Regions from separate parts of the Chryseobacterium sp. 1B4 genome, predicted to be linked through region 4. Evidence: riboswitches for the same ligand, from Rfam matches in the RefSeq annotation. Region 4 holds a riboswitch; each other region holds the start of a gene.

Region 1 (4,218 bases), on a different contig from region 4:
CAATATTCATCACAGATTTATTATTCAGAATATCTTTTAATCCATTGGTAGGGCTATCAAGAGGCTCCGTGGGATAAGCTACAAATGTCCCATCCTGGAAGTAATTATCCTGGGAAAACTTGCTGTCTGATCTTGTATAGCCAAACTGGAAGTCCAGTTTTTGAGATTTGTCAGCAAAACGCTTCTGATAGGTTACAACGGCCTCCTGTCTCAGGGTATTGGTATGGGCAACATCTGAAGAAGTATAAAAAGCCTCTTTTAAATCCTCCGGATTTCTCCTGAAAGGCAAATCTCCGTGGCCGTTGCTTAAAGTGTAGTTGTCGTTATTGTTGTGATAAATATCGTAGTTTAATAATAATCTGTCCTGCCCCAGATCAAAAGTTAACCCGGATTTTGCAAAATATCCGCGCCCGTATCTGTCGGTATGGCTGTTTAAAAGCTCATCCTGCTGGCCGTTCAGCATACTTTCACGGTAATTCTGCCCAACATTAAGCTGCCATCCGAAATATTTATTTCTTGCATTTAAATTAACGGAATTCGTAGTTCTGCTTCTGTATTGGTCATAATTCGTGAAAGAATAATTCCCTGAATAAGTAGCCGTTAAATATTTATTTGCATTTTTATTGGTGATGATATTCATGATCGCACCTCCGGAAGTAGCTGGAAATTCGGCACCTGGCTGGGTGATCACTTCAATTCTTTCTACAGAGTTGGCGGGCATACCTTCCAGAAAAGAATTCAATTCATTTGAGGTAATGTTCAGAGGTCTTCCGTTAAGGTACACTTCCAGCATTTTCCCCTGATACATCATTCCTGCGATATCGGTAGATACAAGCCCCGGAAGTTTTTTTATTCCTTCCAGAACGTTTCCGTTATTCAGCTGAGGCTGCTCAGAAAAATCGAAAATAGTTCGGTCTGCTTTTTGTTCAACGGCCTTTTTAGTTTTGGTAATGACTACGCCTTCAATTTGCTTTTCCTGAGGTTTATTATTTTTTTCCTGCGAAAAAACAAAAACAGAGCCTAGTAAGGATAAAGCGAAAATTGTTTTTTTCATAATGGTTTTACTGTTATCCGGTTAGACGCAGAAAAAGATCATTTGTTACGGTAAATGTTTGAAAACCGAAAATTTAGACTAAATATTTTTTTATTTCCGAAATAATTATATCTTTGCCAGGTAATTATCAAGAATCTCTAGATGGGATAGCAACCTGCAAAAACAAGCAAGGTGCTGCAATCGATAAGCCGGATCTTCCGGAAAAAATGTTTATCATTCTATCATTACTCCCATCTTGAATTTTTGTTTTAAAGTTAAAATCAAATGTTTAAAGACAAGGGAAATCACCCAACATCAGTAATTTTTTATTCTTCAGATCATGAAGTGAACCTTCATTATTCTGATATGTTCTCATGCCATTTCTACATGCGCATGTGTTGTTGTTTCTAGCCTTTTCTTTTTCTAAAAAATAATACAAACATTTCGGATTCTGTGGTAACCTTACAATTTAGGGTTACAGGATTTGTATTGCTTAAAAAACAATTTTATCAACAAAAAGTACACAACAAACATGCATAATTTCAAAAAAAGATTCTTTGTTCCTTCTGTCGCACTTATCTCCACATTTTACTATGCACAGACGGATACCTTACAATCTAAGAAAATAGATGATGTGGTCATCCTTGGATCACGGGGTTCCGGAAGATCATTGACGGAGACCCCCGTTCCGGTAGATATCATTAATATCTCAAAAATTTTAAAACAAAGCCCGTCTAACAGTATCAGTCAGGCCTTAAATTATATTGTACCCTCATTCTCATCCACCTCTCACACCGTTAATGACGGAACCGATTTTGTAGATCCTGCGCTCCTGAGAGGACTTGGTCCGGATCAGGTTTTGGTTCTGGTAAACGGAAAAAGAAGATACCAGTCTTCACTGATAAATGTTACCCTTACGCCGGGAAGAGGTTCTGTGGGAACCGACCTTAATGCTATTCCTGCCTTTGCATTGGAAAAAATAGAGGTTTTAAGGGACGGAGCTGCTGCCCAGTATGGTTCTGATGCAATTGCAGGAGTAATAAACCTTGGGCTGAAAAAGATTGGGACTTTCAGGGCAGGTATTTTTAGGAGGATATGCTTCTCCCGTTACCAATAATTTCTCCGGCGGAGCAGATGGGCAGACTATTTCCGTAGATCTTAATTACGGAGCTAAAATAGGGAAAACCGGATTTTTTAATGTGACAGGTTCTGCCCAATACCGTGATCCTTATTCCAGAGCCGGAGTGCGGGAAGGTGATATCTTCAATGCCTATAACGCAATTAATTACAGAGCATTACAGGATGGCGTTAATATTGATGGGTTATATAAAAATATTACCAATACTTCCAATACTCAGCAGATTATCAATACCATTAAGCAATATGCGACTAAGGTAGATTATTTTGGGAATGATTTTCAAACTCAGATCTCAGGGGCAAACAGTATTTCTGATCTTCAGAATATACTGGGCAAAGATTTTACCTCTCAGGAACTTAATTACAGAGGGCTGGAGAGAAAGGATTTCAGCCTGAGAGCCGGGCAATCCAAACTGCAGTCAGGGCAGCTTTTTTTCAACTCTGAAATTCCTGTTAATGAAGAATGGAAAGTTTATTCATTTGGAGGTTACAGCTATCGTCTTGGGAATGCCGGAGGATTTTACAGGCTTCCGAACAATGAAAGAAACATCAATGCTGTTACACCCAACGGGTATCTTCCGCAGATTGAAGCCACTGTGAACGATTATTCCCTTGCTGCCGGAATCAAAGGAAAATGGGATGGCTGGAATATCGATTTCAGTAATACATTTGGGAAAAACGTTTTTGGCTTTGGCGTTGTCAATACTTTTAATGCTTCGCTTACAGACGGTTCTCCAAGGACTTTTGATGCCGGAGGTTCTGAATTTTCACAAAACACAGTCAACCTGGATTTCTCTAAAAAATATGATGTCCTGAAAGGATTGAACATTGCCTTTGGAGGTGAATACCGACACGAGAATTATAAAGTAAATGCCGGAAAAGAAAACTCTTATGCTTCTTATGATATCTATGGCCGGGTAGTGACAGCGAAAACCCCTGAAAATGAAAAAGTAACCGATTTTTTTGGACATGTAAGACCTGCCGGAGCTCAGGTTTTTCCGGGATTCAGTCCTGAAAATGCAGTTTCCGGGAACAGAAACAGTATTGCGGCTTATTTTGATACAGAACTGGAAATTACAGACCGATGGCTGTTGGAAGGAGCTGTACGGTATGAAAATTATTCAGACTTCGGATCTACATTCAATTATAAGGTGGCAACCAATGTAAAGCTGGCTTCCAATCTCAATTGGAGAGGTGCTGTTTCTACGGGGTTCAGAGCGCCTTCACTGGCACAAATTTATTACAGCTCTACTTCTACGTTGATTCAGCAGGGAAAAACAACCCAGGTGGGTACTTTCAGAAATAATTCTGAGGCTGCACAGGCATTAGGGATTCCAAAATTAAAACAGGAAACCTCACAATCCTACAGCACAGGAATTACATGGAAGGTTCCGGCCTTAAACCTGACTTTCACAGCAGATGCTTATTTAATCAGGATTAAAGACAGGGTAGTACTGACCGATCTTTTCTACCGCCCTGATGGTAGTTTCTCTCCTGGTTCAGATCAGGCCGTTCTACAGGATGCTTTTGATCTGGCAAGGGCAAGCGCTGCCAATTTCTTTGCCAATGCAGTGGATTCTCAGACGAAAGGTCTGGATATTACCATTTCCCAGAACTCAAAAATCTCATCAGCGGTTAGTTTGGAGAATAACCTGGGAATCAACTTTAATCAAACCAAAAGAATCGGGGACATCCATGCGTCTCCTAAACTGGTAAGCCAGATTAATAATTATTTCTCGGAACCCAACAGAATCTATTTTGAAGAAGCTGTACCCCGTGTAAAAGCCACATTGGGTAACACAGTAAGAGTTTCCGGCTTTACTTTCGTACTGCGTAATTCTTTCTTTGGTAAAGTGACCGATGCAGATGTGGTAGATGCCAACTTTGACGGAATAACGGGAAGTACCGAGCATTTCGTCCTTAACAGCCGTTTGGTAACAGATTTATCTGTAGGTTATAGCTTTAATAAAAATATTTCAGCAACAGTAGGAAGCAATAATATCTTAAATATATTACCTTCTAAAAGCCCTGCCATAAGTTCATTAACA
Region 2 (4,218 bases), on a different contig from region 4:
ATGCGATAGAACTGCTCCCCATCATGGAATTTGACGGAAACCTTTCATGGGGATACAATACCTCATTCCATTATGCATTGGATAAAGCCTACGGAACTCCTGAAAAATTCAAAGAATTTGTAGACCTGTGCCATCAGAACGGAATTGCAGTAATTCTCGATGTCGCATTTAATCATGCTACAGGACGTTCACCTTTGGTGAGACTTTGGAATATAGATCCGGATGGCGACGGTTATGGAAATGTAGCTCCGGACAATCCTTACTTTAATCAGGTTCCGAAACATTCATACAATGTATTCAATGACTTTAACCATACAAGCCCTTCAACGCAATATTACGTTGAAAGATGCCTTCAACAATGGCTGACAGAATATCACATAGACGGATTCCGCTGGGATTTAACCAAAGGATTCACTCAGAGCTGTTCTGAAAATGATGAAACCTGCACCAATGCCTATCAGCAGGACAGAGTAGATATTATGAAACATTATGCAGACAGACAGTGGGCAATCGATCCGAATTCATACATGATTTTTGAACACCTGGGAACAGATGCGGAAGAACAGCAGTGGGCCAACTACAGAATAGCAGAAGGAAAAGGTGTTATGCTTTGGAATAAACAGACAGATCCTTATAACCAGAATACGATGGGATATAAGGAAAACAGCAATTATGACCGTATGAACCACAGCCTTCACGGTTTTACCAACATGAGTGCTGTAGGCTACGGAGAAAGTCATGATGAGGAAAGGCTGATGTTTAAAAACCTTGCTTACGGTGCAGTAAACGGAAGTTATGATGTTAAAAACCTGAATACTGCTCTTGACCGAATGAAAACTTTCGGTGCAACTTTCTTTACCATTCCCGGCCCGAAAATGATCTGGCAGTTTGGAGAATTAGGCTATGAATTCAGTATTAACAGATGTGCGGACGGTACCATCAACAGTGGTTGCAGAACCGATGAGAAACCTGTCGCATTCACGCTGGGATATGATACCAATGCAAGCAGAAAAGCAGTATATGATACATGGGCAAAAATCATTACCATCAGAAATGCCCATCAGATTTTCAAAACCAAAACATACAGCATAGAGTCCAATAACCTTACGAATGACCCTAATGGGCTCATCACCAGAATTTACCTTTACGATACAGCTATTACTACAGGAATAAAGAATGTGGTGGTATTGGCCAATTATACAACTTCTGCACAAAATGTGGTTCCTTATTTTCCTTATACAGGCCAATGGCAGAACCTTATGGATGACAGTATTTCGGATGTGGCTTCTACAACGGCTCCGATTACTTTGCAGCCGGGAGAATTCAGAATCTTTGGAAATTATGCAGGTGCTTTGTCTGCAGCAGATGTAAATGCAGACAACAAACTATCGCTTCGGATTGCGGATAATCCGGTACAAAACGGAACGGCAAAATTAATTTTTAATAAAGTGAAAAACGGGGAAATTTCCATTTTTGATATGACCGGTAAAAGGTTGAATTCATTCAAACTGGATAAAGAAGCCGGAACCTATGAAGTGAAAGTGAACTATCCGGCAGGAACCTATCTGGTACAGCTGAAGTCAGACACAGGAACCGCCATTCAAAAGATGATGATTAAATAAAAACAGATTATGAAGTTGTTTAGACTGATAAAAATGTTGATTTATTAAAACCATTAAGAAGGATTTGAGAAATAAAGTATAGTTAAGGTGAATCATTCTGATTTTTAAGCTTAAAGCCAAGCTTGTCTTAATACTCTTAAACTCTTATTACTAATGGTTCAAAAATAAAAGTTTAAACAATTTCTATAAAATAAAGGCAGATTTGCAGACAGCAGATCTGCCTTTTTTGTTCATTTAAAAAAATAGTCTACTTTTGCAGTAGATTTATCAAGAAAGGTGGAGGGATTTGGCCCGGTGAAACCTTAGCAACCTGCACGGTTCCGGAAGTGCGAAGGTGCTAATTCCAACCCGAGGGAAGATAAGTGAAATGACTGCCTATATGAATCCCATTTCTTGAAGTCTTATGTATCTGCGGAAAAAACCGCCGGATAAGTTATGATCAATTGGGAAGAACAAAATGAAAAAAATAAGTACAGCTGTATTATTGCTTGGAGCAATCTGGGTGGCTGCTCAGGAGAGCGGGAATAAAGAGAAAGAAATTGAAGATATTATCATTGTTGGAAACCGTAATGTCAAAAGGACAAAGCTGGAGACACCGGTTCCGGTAGATGTTATTAATATCGACAAAATTCAGAAGAGTGCTCCGCAAATGACTGCCCAGGATCTGCTGAACTATGTGATTCCGTCATTTAATGCAGTAAGGCAATCCGCTTCAGACGGCACAGAGCATATTGACCCTGTTACCTTAAGAGGAATGGGTCCGGATCAGGTTCTGGTATTGCTGAACGGAAAAAGAAGACATACAACATCTTTGGTAAATTATCAGAATACAGTAGGGAATGGTTCGGTGGGAACAGATCTAAGTACCATTCCGGTGATTGCCATTGACAGAATTGAAGTTCTGAGAGACGGGGCAGCCGCACAGTACGGATCTGATGCCATTGCAGGAGTCATCAATATTATTCTTAAAAAGAATGCCGGGGCATCAGCAAGCCTTACTTACGGTATAAGCGGCAGAAATGATGGCGATACATATCAGGCAGGAGCGAATTACGGTGCTTCATTAGGAAAGAAAGACGGTTACATCAATCTTTCACTGCAGCTAAGCCACAGAGGGAAAACAACAAGAACACAAAATCATGATCTGGATATTTTCGGGGATAATTTTGCTTATGAATTTGCAGGTGATGATGAAGCCGTAAAAGCTGCCAGAGCTGCGGATGATGCAGAAATTCAAAAAGAGGACTAACACGTGACGATTTTAATTTTCAGATCGGGGATGCACAGATCAGACAGGGACAGTTATTTTTCAATGCAGAATATCCTTTTAATGACCATTTTAAACTGTATTCTTTCGGAGGTTTCAGCATTAAGGAAGGAAAAGGTTTTGGCTTCAGAAGGCTCCCGAGTGAAAAATCTAACGTAGTTTCATCCATTTACCCGAATGGGTTTCAGGCAACGCTGGCATCCCAGATATACGATATTTCTTATGCTGTTGGAGCAAAATATAATATCAGTGACTGGCTTCTGGATCTTAGTAATACATTGGGAAGCAATACTTTCAATTACAATGTAAACAATACGAATAATGCTTCATTAGGAGCAAAATCCCCAACAAGTTTCTACGCCGGAGCACACAGCTTCCTACAAAACACCATTAATCTTGATGTTTCCAGAAATATAAACCGTTTCAATATTGCCTTCGGGGAGAGTTCAGATTTGAACAATATCAGATCAAAGCTGGTGATGAAGCTTCTTATGCCCAGTATGATGTCAACGGTAATATCGCCACCGAAGGTTCAACAGTGCTTGGTGCAGGCGGATCTCAGTCCTTTATCGGGTTTTCTCCGGATAATGCACTGAAAAAGGACAGGCATTCCACAGCGGTATATGCAGATGTCTCCTATGATCTGGATAAAAAGTTAAACATTGATGCGGCTGCAAGATTTGAAAACTATTCAGATTTCGGAAATACATTGAATGGAAAGCTTGCTGTACGATATGAATTTGTAAAAAATTATGCAGTAAGAGCAGCTGTGGGTACAGGATTCAGGGCTCCTTCCCTTCAGCAGCAGTATTTTAATAACTCCTATGCAGATATTTCTACTTCCGGCGAGAAAATTGTTACCAAAGGAATCTTTAGTAATGATAGCAAAGCCGCAGCAATTCTTGGATTTGATAAGCTCAGGCAGGAAACTTCAGTCAATGCAAGTGCCGGATTTACCCTGAAACCTTTAAACAATCTGACCATCACTATAGATGGATACTGGATCAAAGTGAAAGACAGAATTGTGATCACCAGTAATATTACCGACACAAGGCTAGATCAGTTTAAGGTTGAAAGCGGAAGATTTTTCGCCAATGCCATTGATACAGAAACAAAAGGGGTAGATGTAGTGGTCACCTATGACTGGATTCTTGGCAACGGAAAATTAAATATGAATCTTGCCGGAAATTATACGGAGACAAAAATCACAGATTTCCATTTTCCGGAAAATTTAGGAACGCCTCAGGAACAGTTTTTTGGCCCGGATCAGATCAATATCATTGAAACACTGTCTCCCAAAACAAAAGCTTCATTAGGATTAAATTACGG
Region 3 (4,218 bases), 160 kb from region 4:
TCATCATGTTCAACCTTACTGAAAAACTACAGATCATCGGAGGAACATGGTACGGAGGTGAGATGAAGAAAGGAATGTTCGCAATGATGAACTACTATCTTCCATTAAAGGGTATGGCTTCAATGCACTGTTCTGCCAACGTAGGAGAAAAAGGTGATGTTGCTTTATTCTTTGGTCTTTCAGGGACAGGGAAAACTACTCTGTCAGCAGATCCTAAGAGATACCTTATCGGTGACGACGAACACGGATGGGATAACAACGGAGTATTCAACTATGAAGGCGGATGCTACGCTAAAGTTATCGACTTATCTGCAGAAAAAGAACCGGATATCTTCGCTGCCATCAAGAGAGATGCACTTCTTGAAAATGTTGTGGTGAACAATGGAGTAGCAGATTATACAGACGGATCAATCACTGAGAACACAAGAGTTTCTTATCCAATCTATCATATCAACAAAATTGTATTACCTTCTAAAGCAGGTCACGCTAAGAAGATTGTTTACCTTTCAGCAGATGCATTCGGAGTACTTCCTCCGGTTTCTATCCTGAATGAAGATCAGGCTCAGTACCACTTCCTTTGCGGATATACGTCTAAATTAGCCGGAACAGAAAGAGGAATTACAGAACCAGAACCATCTTTCTCTCCTGCATTTGGTGAAGCGTTTCTTACATTACACCCGACGATGTATTCTAAAACACTGATCGGTAAAATGAAGGAACATGGTGCTAAAGCCTATTTGGTAAATACAGGTTGGAATGGTACCGGAAAGAGAATTTCTCTGAAAGATACAAGAGCAATTATCGATGCAATCATTGACGGTTCTATTGACAATGCTCCTAAAACTCAGGTTCCGATCATGAACCTTGAAATTCCTACTGAATTGCCAAATGTTTCTACAGGTATCCTGGATCCTAGAGATACTTATGAAAATGCTTCAGAATGGGAAGAAAAAGCAAAAGATCTTGCTTCAAGATATATTAAAAACTTTGAACAGTACTGTGGTACAGAAGAAGGGAAGAAGTTAGTTGCTTCAGGACCTCAATTGCAGGAACAGACTATTTAAAAGTTATCAATAAGCATCAAAAAGCCTCATCACTGATGAGGCTTTTTGATTAAATTTTTTACAGCTCTTAATCAATTCATTTTGTTCATCCAGTTTATGGATTGTTGATTTAATTAATTCTTCGCTTAGATTTTTTATGATCATAAAATGTCTTGAAGAAAAGTAAGATTCTTCATCCAATATTTTCTCTAAATACTTTGGAGTAGTGAAAGTCAGCCAATATTTTTCTTTATTGGAAAGTTCAATGGTGACTTCTATAGCATCAGATTCAGTATCCTCTATTTCATCATCAATATGAATAGAAGTTATTTCTGGTTCATTGTTTAAACTAAAATAAAAATCAGAATACCATCTCAGTTTTCCTTCATCATTCCAGATTCTTATATTTTCATCATTTGTTTCTTCAACGATATAAGATTTTCTTTTCGTTAATTGCCCGGAATATATCCCAATATTTTTACAGTAAATCTTATCCTTTATATTCATAAATTATTCTCCTGTATGCATAATTATCTGTAAGGATCCGTACGGTCTGAAGCGGAATATAAGCTAAAAATTACTTCAAGCTCAATAAAGCCAATCTGTATCCATCCATTCCAAAACCTGATAAAACCGCATCTGTATTGGCTGCTGTTACAGATTTCTGTCTGAACTCTTCTCTTTTGTAGATATTACTGATGTGAACTTCGATTTTAGGCTTTCGGATATTTTTTAAACAATCCGCAATGGCATAAGAATAATGAGTATAAGCTCCCGGATTAATTACTACTGCATCAAAATCACCTTCCTGAAGCCTGTTGATAAGTTCCCCTTCAATATTCGACTGATAATATTTTAATTCGTGAGAATGAAACTCGGATTTTAAAATTTCCAAATAACTCTCCATAGAAACGCTTCCATAGATTTCCGGTTCCCTGGTACCTAAAAGGTTAAGGTTTGGTCCGTTTATAATTAAAACTTTCATACTATAAAATTAAAAAGTTTTTCCAATAAAATCACATAGAAATTAAACTGTGCTGGATTTTTATGTCATTGAGTTATTAGTAATGATATTTGTCATGTTTAAAAATAATGTAACGTTTGTAACTCCTTATTGTATTGAGTTTTATTAAAATTTTATGTTAATTATTGAAAATTTATCATGAAAAAATGATAAGTCTACTTGTTTTGTAGACTAAAAGTTTTTAGCTTTGCAACCATATTTCGATCGGCTTATAAAGAAAGATGGAGGGAACTGACCCTGTGAAATCTTAACAACCTACCCGTGGGGGCAAGGTGTTACATTCAGCCTTTTAAGGAAAAATAAGCATTTGGTTTATCGTATTTATCGATGCCCTTTGCTGACTTTTCTGCAAAGGGTAAATTTTTAATATATGATAAATAAAATTGATTATGATTAGCAAAAATTTATTCAATTCTAAAATATGGATGCCTCCGGTAGCTGCATTTTTTAGGAGTAGCTAATGTAAATGCGCAGAATTCAAACCCCAAAAAAGACAGCCTTCATGAAAAGGAGATTGATGAAGTGGTAGTGGTAGCGTATGGAAAAGCAAAAAGAAACAGCTATACCGGTTCTGTGGCGACAATTTCCAGTGATAAGATCAATAACAGACCTGTTACCAACATTACCAAAGCATTGGAAGGGCAGGTAGCGGGGATTCAGACGACAAGTGCATCTGGCCAGCCGGGTGCTGTTTCAACCATCCGAATCAGAGGAATTGGTTCAATAAGTGCTTCCAGCGATCCATTATATGTAGTGGATGGAATTCCTTTTGACGGTAACCTGAATTCTATCAGTCCGAGCGATATCGAATCTATAAGTGTTCTGAAAGATGCAACAGCAAGTGCTCTGTATGGTTCAAGAGGAGCAAACGGGATTATCATTATTACCACAAAATCAGGAAAAAAGGAGAAGCCAAAGTTAATTTTAATATCAGCCAGGGTTTCTCCGGAAGAGCAGTAAAAGATTACGAGCAGGTCAATACCGATCAGTATTTTCAATTATATTGGGAGGCGTTGAGAAACGGATATCAGTCCGGGAAAGTTTCTTCCCAGCAGGCAGCTCAGATGGCTACAGATAATCTCGTTTCAACCCTTGGGATCAATCCATACGGGACAGCTTATCCGAAACCTGTAGGAACCGATGGAAAATTATTATCGGGTGCATCACCACTCTGGAATGATGACTGGAGAGATATTTTACAGAGAGTAGCATCAAGAAACCAGGTGGATCTTGATATCAGCGGAGGAAGTGAGAAAAGCAATTACTTCTTTTCCCTTGGTTATCTGGATGACAAAGGGATGGCTATTGAATCTGGCTTTAAAAGATATAATACCAGGCTGAAAATTAATTCTGAAGTTAAGAAATGGTTGAATGTTGGAGTAAACTTAAGCTATACCAACAGTATTCAGCAGGCACCTACTTCTTCGGATTCCAAGGCCAGTAATATCATCAATGCAGCAAGATTCATTCCTTCATTCTATCCTTATTATGAAAGGAATGCGGATGGAACCTACGTTTTGGGTGCTGATGGAAATCCGGTTTATGATTTTGGAAAATACAGGCCTACGAATGCTTTACAGAATCAAAATGCGGCTGCAACCCTTCCGTTAGATAAAAACGAAAATAAAGAAGATAACTTTTCAGGAAAAGGATTCATGGAATTCACTTTTTACCGGAGCTGAAATTCAAAACGAGTTTTTCTGTTGATCTTGTGAATTATAACGGACATTATTATTCAAATCCATTGCTTGGCCAGGAGCAGAAATTGGAGGTTCGGTAACGAAAACGAATACCAGAACGCTTTCGTATACAACCAGCAATATTCTGACCTATGATAAAAAGTTTGGAAAGCATCACATTAACGCGTTAGCAGGACAGGAATTTTATAAGTACGATTATCAGACAATTTCCGGAACAAGAAGCCAGTTTTCATTGCCTTATTACTATGAGCCGGACGCTGCATCACTGCTGGGAAGTTTCAGTGGAAACAGCAATAAATTAAGCTTATTGAGTTTCCTTGGAAAAGTAGAGTATGATTATAATAATACTTACTTCATTTCAGCATCAGGAAGAGCAGACAGTTCTTCAAGATTTGCAAAAGATAACAGATGGGGAAGATTCTGGTCTGTTGGCGGTTCATGGAAAATATCC
Region 4 (4,218 bases):
CTTTGATTCTGGTGATGTTTTCTCCTGAAAGGTGTAATAATTTGATGGTATCAATTAACGGTAATCCTGCACCAACATTAGTTTCATACAGATAACGTCTGTTATTTTTGTTCAACGTATATCTTAGTTTTCTGTATTCTTCTATCGGAAGGGTATTGAAAATTTTGTTGGAAGAAACCAGATCGAAACCGTTTTCTGCCAGGGCATGATAATTCTTGACAAAGTCTTTGCTTGCCGTGTTATCCACAACGATCAGGTTCTCGAGTTGATTTTCGTTGGAGAAATTGATTAACTCTTCTACATTCGATGGATGCTCAGCGGTTAAAACCTCATCACCCCAATTGGCATCAAATCCTTTTTGTTGAAGGCAATTTTCTTTGAATTGGCTACTGCAACTACTTTAAGGTCTATTTTTTTACGCTTTTTAATTTCTTCTGCAGATTCAAGTACCTGCTCTATCAGGGTCTTTCCTACGTTTCCGTGACCAATGATTGCCAGATGAACCGTCTTTGGCTTTTTGAAAATTTCAGATTCTATGATATTTCTTGTTTTTTCATCCTGGGAAGAAGTCACTACGATATTAATTCTGTTTTCTCCTGCCACCTGGTTTAAAAGCAACGGGAAAACATTGTTTCTTGCCAGCTCAGCAAAGACCTTATTGAAATCTTCCGCTACAAAACCGATCACGGAAACATTATTAATACTATAGATCTGGGAAACTTTTCCTGATTTTCTTTCCGCTTCGAATTCATCGATAAGACAAGCGACTGCTTTCTCTGCATCATTTTCATGAACCAGGATAGAAATTCCGTTTTCTACCGCTTGTTGAGAGATTACTCCTACACTGATACGCGCTAAGGTAAGTGCTTTAAAAATTCGTCCGTCAATCCCGATTTCTCCCAGAAAATCTTCTCCTTCAAACTTGACGATTGATCTGTTCTTCAAAAATTTTATTTCGTTAGCATTTTTCATTTCTCCTGTAAAATGTTTTTTATGATATTATTTAATTGTTGATATTCCATTAGGAAGGCATCATGCCCGTGTATAGATTGGATCTCGTGATAAGAAACATTCTTATTTTTCTCTTTCAAGTTTTCAAAACACATCCGGATCTCAGAAGCCGGAAAAAATAAGTCTGAATCTACGGAGATCATGTGCATTCGTGCCTGTATGGTTTCCAGAGATGGTTCATCAGCATTTATATTCATCAGGAGATGGTTCATCAGTTTGTAAGCTTGTAAACTAAACCTTTCGTTTAGAGCATTACCATGATAAACCAACCAGTCTTCTGATTCCAGGCGTTGTTTTTCCTGGTTATATTGGTTTTGAAATCTTTCATTGAGTGACTGCGGTGTTCTGTAACACAACATGGCATGAATTCTTGCTTTCTGTAATGGTTCTTCTTTATCATTTAATAGGAATTTCTGAACCAGACATTGCGCATGAAGCCAGTCGTGCGTTCTGTAATCGCAGGCAATGGGAATAAATATCTCTGCAAGATCCGGCTGCTGTGCAAGCATTTCCCAGGCGATTCCTCCCCCAGAGAGCCCCCGATAATGGCATATAGTTTTTTGATCTGTAAAGCTTCAAGCCCTTTCAGAAATATCGCAGCGATATCTGAAGGAGTAAAGTCTTCATAGTTTTTAATTAAAAAATTGTCATAACCGTTTCCGGGTATATTGAAACACAGAACTGTGTATTGATCGGTATCAACAATCTGATTTTCTCCTACCAGCTGCTTCCACCAGCCTTTCTCTCCGGATACATTTGAATTTCCGGTAAGGGCATGGTTGATTAAGATGACAGGGGCTGTAAACAGATCTTTCCCAAAAAGCTGATAGCTTAACGGGATATGGTATTCCTTTTGGGAATTTGTTTGATACGTAAGATTAATATAGTTTAGTTCTGTTTTCAATTCTATTATATTTAAATACAATTGAAAATGCCACAGGAAATGGCTGAAAAGAACTTCAGTAAGTTATCTGTCCAAAATTATTTTGGTAGAACGTAGCACCTTCTTTACTTGCGCAAAGGGTTGCTAAGGTTTCACAGGGTCTAATCCCTCAACCTTTCTTGATAACATTTTCAATATTTGAATGAACGAATGGTGCAAAGGTAGTTCTTTTCTTTTAATTTCAAAAAAAATTATTTTAATATTTAAAAAAGCCCTTAAATACAAGCATTTCAACGCCATATTAATAATTATTCAGATGAAAAAAATTGGAATTACTTCTCAAAAAAACTAACTTCGTATGGAAAAATGATGACATATGACCGCCGAAAAAGAAAGATTACAAGATACCAAATGGAAAAACTGGGGACCTTATGTAAGCAACCGGCAGTGGGGAAATGTACGCGAAGATTATAGCCCGAACGGGAATGCCTGGAATTTTACCAATCATAATAATGCAGAAAGCTATGCCTACCGCTGGGGTGAAGAAGGGATTGCCGGAATTTCTGATGTAAAGCAGCTTTTATGCTTTGCTTTTTCATTCTGGAACAAAAAGATAAAATGGTAAAAGAAAGGTTCTTCGGATTGAGCAACCCTCAGGGAAATCATGGAGAAGACATTAAAGAAATCTTTTATTATCTGGATAATACACCTACTCACAGCTATATGAAGATGGTGTATAAATATCCGATCAATGAGTTTCCGTATGATGATATTCTTATTGAGAATGGAAAGCGCAGTAAAAAAGAACCGGAATATGAGCTTTTCGATACCGGGATTTTTGATAATGATGAGTATTTCGATATTTTTATTGAATACTGTAAAGCTGATCACAATGATATTCTGACCAGAGTGACAGTCTGCAACCGAAGCCAGCATGAAGCTCCTATTGTGGTGGCACCAACTGCATGGTTCAGAAACAATTGGAAATGGGGATATAATACCTACAAGGCAGAGCTGAGTGCTTCTCAGGATGGAAGTATTACCATTGGCCACGACAGTATTTCAATTAAAAAACTGTATTCCAGAAATACAAATGCACAAAGTGTATTCTGTGAAAACGAAACAAATACTCCAAAACTTTACGGTACTCCTAAAACAGATAATTCTTATTTTAAAGACGGAATCAATGATTTTATAATTCACGGACGAGACACTGTAAATCCTGAAAAAAGAGGAACCAAAGCATCTTTTCTCATTGATGAAGTTGTGGCTGCAGGTGAATCAAAAGTTTTTGAATTCAGGTTATGTCCTGAAGAAAACGATGAACCTTTTGAAAAATTTGATGAAATTTTCAATACCCGAAAGGCTGAAGCTGAAGAGTTTTATCAGGAGATTCAGAGCGATACCGTGAATGAAGATGAAAGAAATGTGCAGCGACAGGCATTTGCCGGACTTCTCTGGAACAAACAGTTCTATCATTATAATATCGGGAAATGGCTGAAAGGTGATCCGAACTTTGAAGCGCCAAGAAACTTTAGTGAATATGTAAGAAATACGGAATGGAATCATCTTCATAATAAAGATATTATTTCCATGCCTGATAAATGGGAATATCCGTGGTATGCCACATGGGATCTGGCATTTCACTGCGTCCCTTTTTCCATCATTGATGCGGAGTTTGCCAAAGGGCAGCTGTTATTACTTACGAAAGAATGGTACATGCACCCTAACGGACAGCTTCCCGCTTATGAGTGGAATATGAGTGATGTGAATCCGCCTGTGCATGCATGGTCATGCTTCCGTGTTTTTAAGATTGATGAAAAGAACAACGGAAAACCGGATTTATTATTCTTAGAGAAAGTTTTCCAGAAGCTGCTCCTTAATTTTACATGGTGGGTGAACCGAAAGGATAAAAACGGGAAAAATATTTTCGGAGGCGGTTTCCTTGGTCTTGATAATATCGGGGCTTTTGACCGCAATATGGTTTTAAAAGACGGCCAGCATCTTGAACAGGCAGACGGAACCAGCTGGATGGCCATGTATGCATTGAATATGATGCGTATTGCGATGGAACTTGCCCAGTATTACCAGGTGTATGAGGATATGGCCATCAAGTTTTTTGAACATTATCTTTACATCGCTGAAGCGATGGAAAATCTGGGTGAAGGAACGAAAGGTCTGTGGAATGAGGAAGACGGATTTTTATGATGTATTGCAGCTTGGAAACGGAGACAGTGTTTCTTTAAGATTAAGAAGTATTGTTGGCTTAATCCCCATGTTTGCTGTTGAGATTGTAGACCACCGTCTACTGGAAAAGATGCCGA

Evidence for each region. Region 4 has a riboswitch for S-adenosylmethionine ahead of OWR28_RS27220 (alpha/beta fold hydrolase). Riboswitches for the same ligand answer to the same signal wherever they lie in the genome.
Region 1: it holds a riboswitch for S-adenosylmethionine, as region 4 does, so the genes downstream of both, OWR28_RS25150 (TonB-dependent receptor plug domain-containing protein) here and OWR28_RS27220 (alpha/beta fold hydrolase) in region 4, are expected to answer to the same signal.
Region 2: it holds a riboswitch for S-adenosylmethionine, as region 4 does, so the genes downstream of both, OWR28_RS24765 (TonB-dependent receptor plug domain-containing protein) here and OWR28_RS27220 (alpha/beta fold hydrolase) in region 4, are expected to answer to the same signal.
Region 3: it holds a riboswitch for S-adenosylmethionine, as region 4 does, so the genes downstream of both, OWR28_RS21100 (TonB-dependent receptor plug domain-containing protein) here and OWR28_RS27220 (alpha/beta fold hydrolase) in region 4, are expected to answer to the same signal.

What each region holds. Positions count from the first base shown of each region.
Region 1 covers NZ_JAPNUF010000011.1:600,313-604,530, forward strand. The annotation lists gene OWR28_RS25145 (outer membrane beta-barrel family protein) at 1-1,054, opposite strand, end outside; SAM-I-IV-variant riboswitch at 1,174-1,271, shown strand; gene OWR28_RS25150 (TonB-dependent receptor plug domain-containing protein) at 1,566-2,150, shown strand; gene OWR28_RS25155 (TonB-dependent receptor domain-containing protein) at 2,095-4,218, shown strand, end outside.
Region 2 covers NZ_JAPNUF010000011.1:528,101-532,318, forward strand. The annotation lists gene OWR28_RS24760 (alpha-amylase family glycosyl hydrolase) at 1-1,622, shown strand, start outside; SAM riboswitch class I at 1,884-1,987, shown strand; gene OWR28_RS24765 (TonB-dependent receptor plug domain-containing protein) at 2,080-2,871, shown strand; gene OWR28_RS24770 (hypothetical protein) at 2,891-3,058, opposite strand; gene OWR28_RS24775 (TonB-dependent receptor domain-containing protein) at 3,407-4,218, shown strand, end outside.
Region 3 covers NZ_JAPNUF010000009.1:362,305-366,522, reverse strand. The annotation lists gene pckA (phosphoenolpyruvate carboxykinase (ATP)) at 1-1,064, shown strand, start outside; gene OWR28_RS21110 (hypothetical protein) at 1,071-1,550, opposite strand; gene OWR28_RS21105 (type II 3-dehydroquinate dehydratase) at 1,621-2,028, opposite strand; SAM riboswitch class I at 2,274-2,373, shown strand; gene OWR28_RS21100 (TonB-dependent receptor plug domain-containing protein) at 2,590-3,027, shown strand; gene OWR28_RS21095 (hypothetical protein) at 3,081-3,749, shown strand; gene OWR28_RS21090 (SusC/RagA family TonB-linked outer membrane protein) at 3,811-4,218, shown strand, end outside.
Region 4 covers NZ_JAPNUF010000009.1:202,928-207,145, forward strand. The annotation lists partial or broken gene OWR28_RS27210 (ACT domain-containing protein) at 1-972, opposite strand, end outside; gene OWR28_RS27215 (homoserine O-acetyltransferase family protein) at 969-1,520, opposite strand; gene OWR28_RS27220 (alpha/beta fold hydrolase) at 1,412-1,915, opposite strand; SAM riboswitch class I at 1,976-2,083, opposite strand; partial or broken gene OWR28_RS20170 (MGH1-like glycoside hydrolase domain-containing protein) at 2,271-4,218, shown strand, end outside.